Regions from separate parts of the Aquibaculum sediminis genome, predicted to be linked through region 1. Evidence: riboswitches for the same ligand, from Rfam matches in the RefSeq annotation. Region 1 holds a riboswitch; the other holds the start of a gene.
The links. A riboswitch is a leader RNA that binds a small molecule or an ion and turns the genes downstream of it on or off. The one in region 1 is predicted to bind cobalamin.

Region 1 (5,462 bases):
ACCCCGATCAGCACCGCTTGTGTGCGCCGCACGTCAACACCAAGCGCGGCGGCACTGTCAGCGCCAAAGGTAAAGGCGTCCAGTGACCGGACATGCCACAGCGTCACGCCGAGGGCTGCACTGGCCATGGGCAGCGCCACCCAGGCATCCGGCCAGCGCACCCCGGACAGATTTCCGAGAAGCCAGAACATAATACCGCGTGCCTGTTCGCCACTGGCTGATTGAGCAATGATCAGCGCTGTCAGTGCATTGAAAAGCTGCGAGCCGGCGATACCTGCGAGGATAATGATTCCAGCTCCACGCATACCGCTGCCGCCCCCGGCCGCACGTGCGAGCAAGGCAACGAGACCGAAGGCGGCCAACGCCCCGATGAAAGCGCCGGCTGACATGCTGAGCAGCCCTGCGCCGATGCCCATTACCGCCACCGTAACGGCGCCTGTCGAGGCCCCGGCTGAGATCCCCAGCAAGTAGGGTTCAGCCAGTGCGTTGCGGAGCAAAGCCTGCAGGACCAACCCCGACAGCGCGAGGCTGGCGCCGCCGCAGGCGGCCACTACCGCACGCGACAATCGATAGTGCCAGATCACGCTGGCATCTATCGGATCAAGAATTCGATCCGCGACCCCGGTCTTGACGGCCAGAACCTCTACGACGACGGCGAACGGTATTCTTGTCTCACCAACCGCGGTTCCGAACAGCAGCACCGCGGCCAGCACGACGGGAGCCAGCCATAGCCAGTCCGTGCGGCGGACCACGACGCCTTGCCTCACTTTGACAGCCCGAACTCCAACAGCGACTGCGAGAGAGCCTCGAGCGCGAATATGGAGCGGACCGAGGGGTCCATCGCGTTGGCTTCCATGGTCAGGATGCGTTCGTTCTTGACGGCATCCATCTCGCGGGTGAGGGGGTCGCTCACCAGGAAGTCGCGCTTGACCCCAATATCGTCGGCTGGGAAGCGGCGGCGGTCCATCTCCGCGGCAACGATAAATGTCGGCTCCGACTTTGCGATCATTTCCCAACCCACCGTCGGCCACTCCTCTTGTGAGGTAGTGATGTTCTGGATGCCAAGCGTGGTCAGCATCCACCCAGGCACAGCATTTATGCCTGCTACATAAGGGTCGATTTGAAGATCGGCCGAGGAGTACCAAAAGACCCCCGATACGTTCCCCGGAAGATTGAGAGATTGCGCTTTTTCGACTGCTGCGGCCTCGCGCGCTTTCAACGCCTCAGTAAGTTCCTCGCCGCGATCCCAAACATCGAAGATCAACGCCAGCTCCTCGATGCTCTGGTAGAGCAGCCCGGTGTCGAACAGCTCAGTCCGCGCCCCATCTATGTTCTCCGTGTTGTCCTTACCGATACATTCAGTGGGCATGATCCAGCTCGGAATCTTGGCATCGTCGAACATTTCACGCGTGCCCACGATGCCTTGCGGCCCGATCATCCATTCGTAGGCGGTGATGACGAGTTCCGGTCTCTTCTGGAGAACGCTCTCAAAGCTCGGCGCGTTGTCGGAGAGGCGCTCGACTCCCTGATCCACTTCAGCGAACTCGGGCAAAACCGGATTAATCCAGAGCGCGGTGCCCGCCACCTTGTCGGCGAGGCCCAACATATAGAGGATTTCGGTCGTACTCTGACCGACGCTGACAACGCTTTCCGGCGCGCTCTCTATCGTAATTTCATGGCCGCAGCTCGTCAGTGTCAGAGGGTACTCGGTGCTGGCGAAGGCTGCAGACGTGAAAGTGACGGCAGCGGCCGTTCCCGCAATCAACCTCAACATGATGGTCCTTTCCGTTGCGTTACGAGCCAGACGGAAAGGCGGACTGGAATCGAGCGACGATGATACCTGTCGCAAGTCCCGCCCGAGCCGACCCGCTCGGTTGGCGATCCTGTGTCGGCAGGTCTCCTGACTGGTGGGTCTTCGCTGACTCGTCCTTCCCAGACTTCTTGTCCAGTGGATCGTTCGAATTCAGCTCGCCACCTACAGTTGCGGGGGCAGTTCCGTTTCGCCGGGGGCCGGCGGCGGATTCCCTTTTAGTTCCTCGTGGAAACCGACGGTCTTCCTATAGACGACCTCACTCAGACTGGCAACCGCACCACGGCGAGAAGTCGTGCCGACGGCCTGTCGCATTGCACGGCACACTGCCCGGCACACTGCCCAATTGTGACTTATGCCCGGCAACTCCGGGCACATTAGGCCCGGCGTATCAGATAGGTATCCATGATCCAGCCGTGCCGGGCCCGGGCCTCGGCTCGCCGCCGAACGATACGTGAACCGGCCTCGACGAGAGGACCGGCATCAAGAACTTCCTCGGGCATTCCAAGGAAGGCGCCCCACCAGATGTGGAGGCCCTCTGGTTCCAGATGCTGGAAACTGCACTCTCCGTCGAGCATCACCACCAGCGTGTCCGCTCCGTCGGGCCAGCCATGATCCCGCAGACGCCGTCCGGTGGTAACGATAACCGAGCCGTTCACTTTGTTGAACGGAATTGCATGGGCGGCGGTCAAGGCCTGGAGCGCGGTGATCCCCGGGACGACGCGCAGGCGTGGCTGGGGGTCGAGCCGCGCGGCAATGCGGAGCGTTGAATCGTAGAGCCCGGGATCGCCCCAGACCAGCAGCGCAATAGGGCCGTCGGGTTGGTATCTCTCGATCGTCTCCGACCAGATACGGGCAATCTCATCGTGCCAGCGGGTCACACGCTCGGCATAGGCAAGAGTCTCGTCGCGCACCGGCATGTCGAACTCTGCCACCGCTGCCGAACTCTCGCAGTCGTGCAGGATCCTGTGCCGCAGATCAGCCAGATCGTGCTTGCCGGGGCCTTTGCGCGGAACGAGTACGAGCGCGGCCTTGCGGAGTGCAGCACGCGCCTCCAGAGTGACATGGGCGCTGTTGCCCGTACCGACTCCGATGAGCCAGAGGTCACGCACTCTCCGCTCCAATGTCCGCGAGTGGCCCGAAGAAAATGAGCCCGGGCTTCGGGCCGACATCCTGCGCGATGCGAGCGGCCAGACCGGCGAGGGTGAAGCGGGTGATAACCTGGTCGGGTGTTCCGACTGCCTCGGCGAGCAGCGCCGGGGTTTCGGGAGACAAACCGCGTGCGATGAGCGCTTCGGCCAGTGCAGGAAAGGTGCGCTTTCCCATGAAGACCACGGTGCAGGCGGCTGGATCGGCGAGGGCCTCCAGATCAAGATCGGCTGGAAGCCGCCCCTCGGCATCATGTCCCGTGACGAACTGCACGCGCCGCGCGCTCAGGCGTCGGGTGAGCGGAATACCCGCCGCGGCGGCGGCAGCGAGAGGTGAGGCCACGCCAGGGACAATCTCGTAGGCGATCCCGGCCTCCTCCAGGGCGACAAGCTCCTCCTCGAGCCGCCCGAACAAGCCGCAGTCGCCGGACTTGAGCCGTACGATCCGGCCGCCGCCTTGCGCGTATTCAACGAGGAGCCGGCTGACATGGTGCTGGCGGGGCGAGGGGCGTCCCGCTCGCTTGCCCACCCCCACCAGATCGGCGCCCGGCCGCGCATGGGCGAGGATATGCCCGGCTGAGAGGTCGTCGTAGAGGACCGCATCCGCGCGCTTCAGCCGATCGAGAGCCTTCAGCGTCAGAAGCTCGGGATCGCCCGGCCCGGACCCTACGAAGCTGACGAAGCCGCTCAAGCACCTTCCCCCGCGATCAGGTGAAAGAAAGTTCCGGAGACCTTGCCGCGCCGCGACCCCGTTTCAGGCACCGGCCCGCCGTCCGCATCGGTCACGGCCGCCAGGGGCGGGTCGGGCTGCTCGACGATGGTCGAATAGTGAAACTCGTGCCCGCGCAGCACTGCCCCCGCTCCGTATCCCGGCATCGGCGCGGCGAGAATGGCGCGGCGGTAGCCGAGGTGGAATTTCCGGGTCTCGTAGGAGCTTACAAGGCCAAGGAGCCCTGCCATCGGGTGGCGTATTCCATCCTTGTCGATGAGCGCCGTGCCAAGCGTCATGTAGCCACCACATTCCCCATGCACCGGCTTTACCTCGGCATGAGCGCGCACCCCAGCCAAAAAGCGCGAGGCGGCGGAGAGACGGCCTGCGTGAAGCTCTGGGTAGCCGCCGGGCAGCCAGACAAGATCGGCGTGCGCGTCGGGCGCTTCGTCTGCCAGGGGCGAAAAGGGAAGTACTTCGGCCCCCGCGGCGGTCCATCCTTCGAGCAGATGTGGATAGGTGAAAGAAAAGGCCGCGTCCTGCGCCAACGCGATCCGCTGAGCGGGCGGCCTCGGCAGCGGACCGCCCATCGGTGCCCCACCACAGCGGGCAGCGGCGCGAATAGCATCCAGATCGACATGCTCGCGCAGGAAGGCGGCATAGCGCCCTATGGCGGCCTCAAGATCGGGATGCTCCACCGCTTGAATAAGGCCCAGATGTCGCTCGGGTAAGGTGAGATCGCCGCGCCGGGGCAGCACGCCCAGGACCGGAAGCCCGGCACGCTCCATGCCCAGACGGGTCAGGCGCTCGTGCCGGGCGCTTGCGACGCGGTTCAGGATTACGCCGGCGAAGGGCAGTTCCCGATCGAACTGGGTGAATCCCAAGGCGCTGGCCGCGGCCGACTGCGCCTGTCCGCCGACATCGAGGACGAGGATCACCGGCCACCCCATCGTCTTCGCCGTTTCGGCGCTCGATCCCCGCCCCATTCGGCCGCGTGTCGCGACGCCGTCATAAAGCCCCATCGACCCCTCGGCCAGGCAGATGTCGGCGCCACGCGCCTGTCCGGCGGTGGCGGCGATCAACTCCTCGCCCATCGCCCAATTGTCGAGGTTGAAGGAGGGGCGCCCGCAGGCCGCGCGGTGAAACGCGGGATCGATGTAGTCCGGCCCCGACTTGTAGGGTTGCACAACCAGCCCCTCGTCGGCCAGCGCGCGCAGGAGCCCAAGCATGACCGTCGTCTTGCCCGTGCCCGACGAGGGAGCCGAGACCAGAAGGCCCGGCGGCCAACTGCCCCCCGCTTCAGTCATCGCCAAGGTTCCAGTCCGCCCAAGGACTTTCGGCGGATAGCGGCCGAAAGCGGCGGTCGTAGTCGGGCGCATAAAGACGGCTTTCCGCAAAGTCCGCCTGGCCGAGGGCCGGGCCCACAAGGATGAGAGCCGTGCGCTCTATGCCCTCGGGCATCGCGGCTTCGAGAGTCTCGAGCGTCGCGCGCACGATCCTTTCCTCCGGCCAACTCGCGCGCCAGATCACGGCCACCGGGCAGCCGGCTCCATAATGCGCTGTGAGGTCCGCGACCACAGTGGCCAGATTCTGGACCGACAGATGAATGGCGAGGGTCGCCCCTGTAGCGGCGAAGGCAGCGAGCGTCTCACCCTCCGGCATCGAAGACGCGCGCCCTGGCGTGCGGGTCAGCACGACCGATTGCGCGACGCCTGGCAGAGTCAGTTCCGCGCCCAAAGCCGCGGCCGCGGCGGCAAAAGACGGCACGCCCGGTGTGACCGTATAGGGGATACCC
Region 2 (5,462 bases), on a different contig from region 1:
TCGACACGCCGATCACGCCCGGTTCCGCCAGGGGATTGCGCAGGAAGCCCTGCATGGCGGCACCGGCCAGGCCCAGGCTGGCCCCGACCAGCAGGCCGAGCAGGGCGCGGGGCAGGCGCAGTTCCAGCAGGAGCAGCGTTTCCAGGCTGCTCTCGCCCCTGAACAGAGCGGCCAGCGTGCCGCTCAGCGGCAGGGGCATCGTTCCCACCCCTAGGGAGATGAAAAAGAGCACGATGACGAGCAGCCCCAGCCCGGGCAGCAGCCAGGCCGGCATGGGCGCATTCTCGCGACTTTCGGTCATTCGCCGCTGCCCGTCGTCAGGCGCTTGGCGGCACTGCGCAGCTTGGTGAGGGCTTCCATCAGCCCCGGTCCGCCGCAGCTCCAGAGTGCAGGATGCACCACGACGCGCTGCATGTCGGGAAAGGCGTCCTCCAGGGCGGGGTGGGAGAGCACTTCATGGGCCAGGGAGGGCATGGGCTCCTCGATGCTGTTGAGCACGAGCAGATCCGGGCGATGCCAGAGCAGCGTTTCGATCGACAGCACGCCGTTGTGATTCTGCAGGCCTTCCGAGGCAAGGTTCCTGAAGCCCGCAAGCCGCAGGATTTCATCCACCAGGGTGCCCGGTCCGACCAGAAAGCCGTTGGGGCGATAGACCGCAGCCAGCGGTCTCGGTCCCTCCAGCGGAGGACCGAGGCTTGCCTGGGCCTGGCGCATGGACTCGATCATGGCCTGCCCGCGATCCGGCCAGCCCAGCGCGGCGGACACCTCGGCGACCTGGGCTTCCACCTCCTCCAGGGTGCTGGGCACGGCCACGTCGAGGATCGGCACCTCAAGGCGCCGGAGCAGCTCGACCGTGCTGCGGGTGGTGTAGGGTTCCGCCAGCACCAGATCCGGTTTGAGCGGCAGGATCTCCTCGGCCCGGCCGCGGTTGAGGGGCAGGTCGCCCACCTGGTCGGATACCGAGGACACCCGCGAGTCTGCGGCCAGGAAGGTGATCGAGGCGATGTCCTCGCGGTCGGCAAGCCGCAGCAGCAACTCGTCGGCGCAGAGGTTGAGCGAAACGATGCGGCTGGGGTTCTCGGCCCAGCCGACCGAAGGGCTCAGGGCGAGCAGGAGTGCTGCGAGCCAGGACGGCCACCGGCAGACTTTCCGGATGAAGCGCATGACTCGCAGCGTCCCCGCCTAGAAGCGCAGGCGCAGGCCGGCGTAGGCTGCGCGCCCTGGGGTGTTGTAGGTGTAGCTCTCCTCGTAGCTCTCGTTCAGCGCGTTCTCGATGCGCCCGAAGACCTCCAGATTGTCGGTGATGCGGTAGGAGCCCGCCAGGTTCACCAGCGTGTAGGAGCGCAGCGAGACCACCGAGGTGTTGAAGTTCTGGTCGAAGGCCAGATCGTGCTGATTGCCGTTGTAGAGCACCCCCAGGTTCAGGTTCGCCCGATCCTCCAGGAAGCGGTAGTTGAGGTTCACGCTGCCGCTGTGCCGTGGCCGCTTGGTCAGGCGGTCGCCGTTGGGGTCGCGGGTGTCGTTGAAGGTGTAGCTGCCCTGCAGCGAAAAGCCGTTGGAAAGGTCGAGATCGGCGGTCAGCTCCACACCGCGGGAGCGCGAGCGGCCGTCCAGGTTGACCGAGGTGCGTCCGGCGCCGGTGATCAGGTCCTCGATGTTCTGCTGGAACCAGGTGGCGCCGAGCGTGAGGCGATCCTGGAAGAGATCCTGCTCGATGCCGATGTCCCAGCCGCGGCTGCTTTCCGGCTTCAGGTCGGGATTGCCCTGATAGGTCTGGTCGAAGCCGTAGAGCTCGGTGACCGTGGGGTTCTTCACCGCCGTGCCGTAGGAGGCGCGCAGGCGGGTCCCGGTCTCGAAATGGTTGTAGGCGGCGGTGAAGCGGTAGGTCTGGGTGTCCTCGAAGCGCTGGTTGGCATCGTGGCGCAGGCCGGCGGTCAGGGAGACCCGCTCGAGCAGGTCGATCTGGTACTGGCCGAAAAGGCTGCGGGTGCGGAAGCTGCGGTCGAGATCGGCGAAGGCGCTGTTCATCTCAACGCTTTCCCGCTCCTGCTCCAGCCCCAGCGTGACCAGATGCGACGCGTCTGCGAACTCCGGCGTGTCGAAAAGGACGTCGCTCTGATAGTCGAACTTCGTCTTGCCGCCGGTGGCCGTGTTGGTCCGGTTGCCGCTGTCGTAGTCCCGGGCCTTCATGCGCGTCAGGGTCGCGCCGAAGCGCTGCTGCCAATGACCGTCGAAGAGGTCCAGGCGTGCCTGGGCGCGGCCGTAGCGCTGATCGCCCTTGGTCCTCATGTCCGCTTCCACCGCGCGGGTGGTGAAATTGTCGATCTCCTGATCGTAGCGGGTGTAGCGCGCCACGAAGTCGAGTTCCAGATTCTCCACCGGGCGCGCCGCCAGCTTGGTGAAGACCGTGGTGTTCTCGTAGCCGTCGGGCTTCAGGCTGCCGCCGGGGCTCTTGGCCTGGGAGATGCCGTCGCTGCGCATGTGGGTGCCGCTGATGAAGGCGTTGTAGCGCTCTCCCCCGGCGCCGAGGCTGGCATTGGCCTGTCCGGTGCGGAAGGAGCCGCCTTCCAGGCTGACGGCGCCGCTGGGCCGGTCGCCACCGCTCTTGGTGATGACATTGATGACGCCGCCCACGGCCTCTGAGCCGTAGAGCACCGTCTGGGGCCCGCGGAGGATCTCGATGCGCTCCACGTCAGCCGCCAGCAGATGGGCGAAGTTGAAGAAGGAGGCGCCGGCGGGGTCGTTCACCTCGATGCCGTCGATCAGCACCAGGGTCTGGTTGGTCTCGGTGCCGCGCAGCCGCACCTCGGTCAGGGCCCCCGGCCCGCCGCTGCGGTTCACGCTGACACCGGGCACTTCGCGCAGGATGTCGGCGACATAGTCCGTGCCGCGGTTTTCGAGATCCTCGGCCGTGATCAGCGTCAGGCTGCTGCCGACGCTGCTGAGCGGGCGTTCGGTGCGGGTGGCGGTGACCACCAGCGGGTCGAGCTGTGCGGCGTCCGCAGCGTTCTCCTGCGCCTGAACGGGCGCCGAGGAGAGGGTTGAAAGACAAAACAAAAGGGTGAGCGGGGCGGCGATTGCAACCGCCCGCTCCCCACCGAAAGGCTTGCGCATGGCAGTGTTCCTTGGTGCAGAGGACTGCGACCTGGGACAGCGTGCCGGACGCCGCGCGTGCAGCGCCCGGAAGGGCTATGCAGGTCGGCGGTCGGGTTATTGGGCGGTTTTGGTGATGAAAGGACGCGTGAGTTCGTTCGGCATCGGTCGAGACTTCCCCTCGAAGCGTCGCGCCGAACGACCGAGGTCCTGCCAAGGCAGGACGCTTCGACACCGGCACCCCCGTCCGATGCGCTCGAGCGCGACTCCGTGCCGACGGCAGGTCTCCTGGCTCGTGGGTCTTCGCCCGCACCCGACCTTCCCAGGCTTGATCGCCCAGTGGCATGTTTGGGTGCCAGCTCGCCACTCACAGTTGCGGGGGCAGCCGCGGCTTCGGATGACTCCTACCGCGTTCCCTCTCGGGCCCTTGCGGGCACCGTCGGCGGCGCGGAGTGTGGCCGAGGTGCTCGTGCCCGGTCAAGCATTTCGCGGGAGGTTCTCATCGCGCGATTGATCGCCGTCGCCGCTCGCAGGCTTGCGCCGAAAGGCGGCGCGGAAATCGGCCGGCTCGACCGCGCGCAGGGCGAAGGCCAGAAGGAAATAGAGCCCGCCGCCCGCCGCCACCAGCAGCGCCAGAGCAAGGATGCGTTCAATCTCGCCGCCGGCAAAGAGATCGGCCAGCAGCGGCTGGAGCAGGATAAGCGCCAGGGCCATGGCCAGTGCGGCGGCCAGGGAGCGCGGCAGCCGTCGGCGCAGTCGGGCATCGAAGCGCAGAAAGCCCAGCCGGCGCAGGCGCCCGGCGAGCAGCAGCACGTTCAGCCAGGAGGAGAGTGCGGTTGCCAGCGCGATGCCGACAAACCCGATGGTGAAGAAGAGCAGCAGGCTGAGCGCCAGGTTCGCCGCCACCGATGCCAGGGCGAAGCGCAGTGGTGTCACCGTGTCCTCGCGGGCGAAGAAGGGCGGCTGCAGGACCTTGACCAGGACATAGGCCGGCAGCCCGATGGCGAAGGCGGCCAGGGCCCAGGCGGTCAGGCGTGCCGCCTCGGCATCGAAGGCACCGCGTTCGAACAGCACCGAGATGATCGGGAAGGGCGCCACCAGCAGGGCCGCGGTCGCCGGCAGGGTCAGCAGCAGCGAGAACTCGAGCGCGCGGTTCAGGCTGCCGTGGGCTTCGTCGTCCCGACCGGCGCGCAGCTTGCGTGCCAGCTCCGGCAGCAGCACCACGCCGATGCCGATGCCGATGATGCCGAGCGGCAGCTGGTAGAGCCGGTCGGCGTAGTAGAGGTAGGAGACGGCACCCGCCTGCAGCGTGGCGATCATGGTGCCGACCAGCAGGTTGAACTGCATGGCCCCGGCCGAGGCCACCCCCGGCAGCATGAGGCGCCACAAGCGGCGGATCTCCGGTGTCAGGTGCGGGCGCGGCATCCGCAGCGCCATGCCCGCGCGCTTAGCCGCCCAGAGCAGGAGCAGCAACTGGCCCAGTCCGGCCAGGCAGACCGTCCAGGCCAGCACCTGCCCCGGCGCATCGCGGAAGTGCGGCAGCACCAGAATGATGGCGGCGATGAAGAAGAGGTTGAGCAGGATCGGCGCGGCGGCGGCCGCTGCATAGCGATAGAGCGCGTTCAGCACACCGGAGAGCAGCGCCACCAGCGCCATGGCCAGAAGGTAGGGAAAGGCGATGCGGGTCAGCTCCACCGCCAGGGCAAACTGCTCCGGGTCGTCGGTGAAGCCCGGTGCGATCACCTGCATCAGCCAGGGCATGGCGAGCAGGCAGAGCGCGGTGAGCAGCAGCAGCACGGCGGTCAGCACGGCCAGCGCCTGCTCCGCGAAGGCCTTGGCCGCCGCCTTGCCGTCACGCTCCAGCCGCGTCGCGAAGAGCGGAACGAAAGCGGCGTTGAAGGCGCCCTCGGCGAAGAGACGACGGAAGAGATTGGGAAAACGGAAGGCGACGAAGAAGGCATCGGCCACCGGCCCGGTGCCAAGCGCCGCGGCCATCAGGATGTCGCGGATGAATCCGAGAACGCGGCTGACAGCGGTGAGCGAGCCGACGGTGGCGAAGGCGCGGAGCAGCATGGGTATCGCGGCCGGTGCGGCGCAGGCCCCGCCCTACCAGGGCACGGCCGGGACGCCGAAGACCCAGGGATGCAGAATGATGAAGGCCAGGTAGAGCACGATACCCAGCAGAGGGCGCCACCAGCCGAGCCCCGCCCAGTCCATCTCGGTGCGCCCCTCCGCGATGGCGCGAAAGGGCAGCAGCGAGGTGGTCAGCTTCACCGGTCCCCAACCGGCGCCGAGCTGCAGCTCGCGCTTGCGGTCGATCTGCTTCATGCCCAGCAGGGACAGCGCCAGGATGCCGCCCATCATCACCA

Region 2: linked by a shared signal. The riboswitch ahead of ABZ720_RS06120 (TonB-dependent receptor plug domain-containing protein) and the one ahead of ABZ720_RS02975 (ABC transporter substrate-binding protein) in region 1 are both predicted to bind cobalamin.

Annotation. Positions count from the first base shown of each region.
Region 1 is NZ_JBFCVK010000002.1:60,389-65,850, forward strand. It holds gene ABZ720_RS02970 (FecCD family ABC transporter permease) at 1-752, opposite strand, end outside; gene ABZ720_RS02975 (ABC transporter substrate-binding protein) at 764-1,774, opposite strand; cobalamin riboswitch at 1,874-2,065, opposite strand; gene cobF (precorrin-6A synthase (deacetylating)) at 2,188-2,922, opposite strand; gene cobA (uroporphyrinogen-III C-methyltransferase) at 2,915-3,649, opposite strand; gene ABZ720_RS02990 (cobyrinic acid a,c-diamide synthase CobB) at 3,646-4,974, opposite strand; gene cobM (precorrin-4 C(11)-methyltransferase) at 4,967-5,462, opposite strand, start outside.
Region 2 is NZ_JBFCVK010000003.1:216,156-221,617, reverse strand. It holds gene ABZ720_RS06130 (FecCD family ABC transporter permease) at 1-301, opposite strand, end outside; gene ABZ720_RS06125 (ABC transporter substrate-binding protein) at 298-1,164, opposite strand; gene ABZ720_RS06120 (TonB-dependent receptor plug domain-containing protein) at 1,183-3,114, opposite strand; cobalamin riboswitch at 3,355-3,549, opposite strand; gene murJ (murein biosynthesis integral membrane protein MurJ) at 3,571-5,166, opposite strand; gene ABZ720_RS06110 (NnrU family protein) at 5,200-5,462, opposite strand, start outside.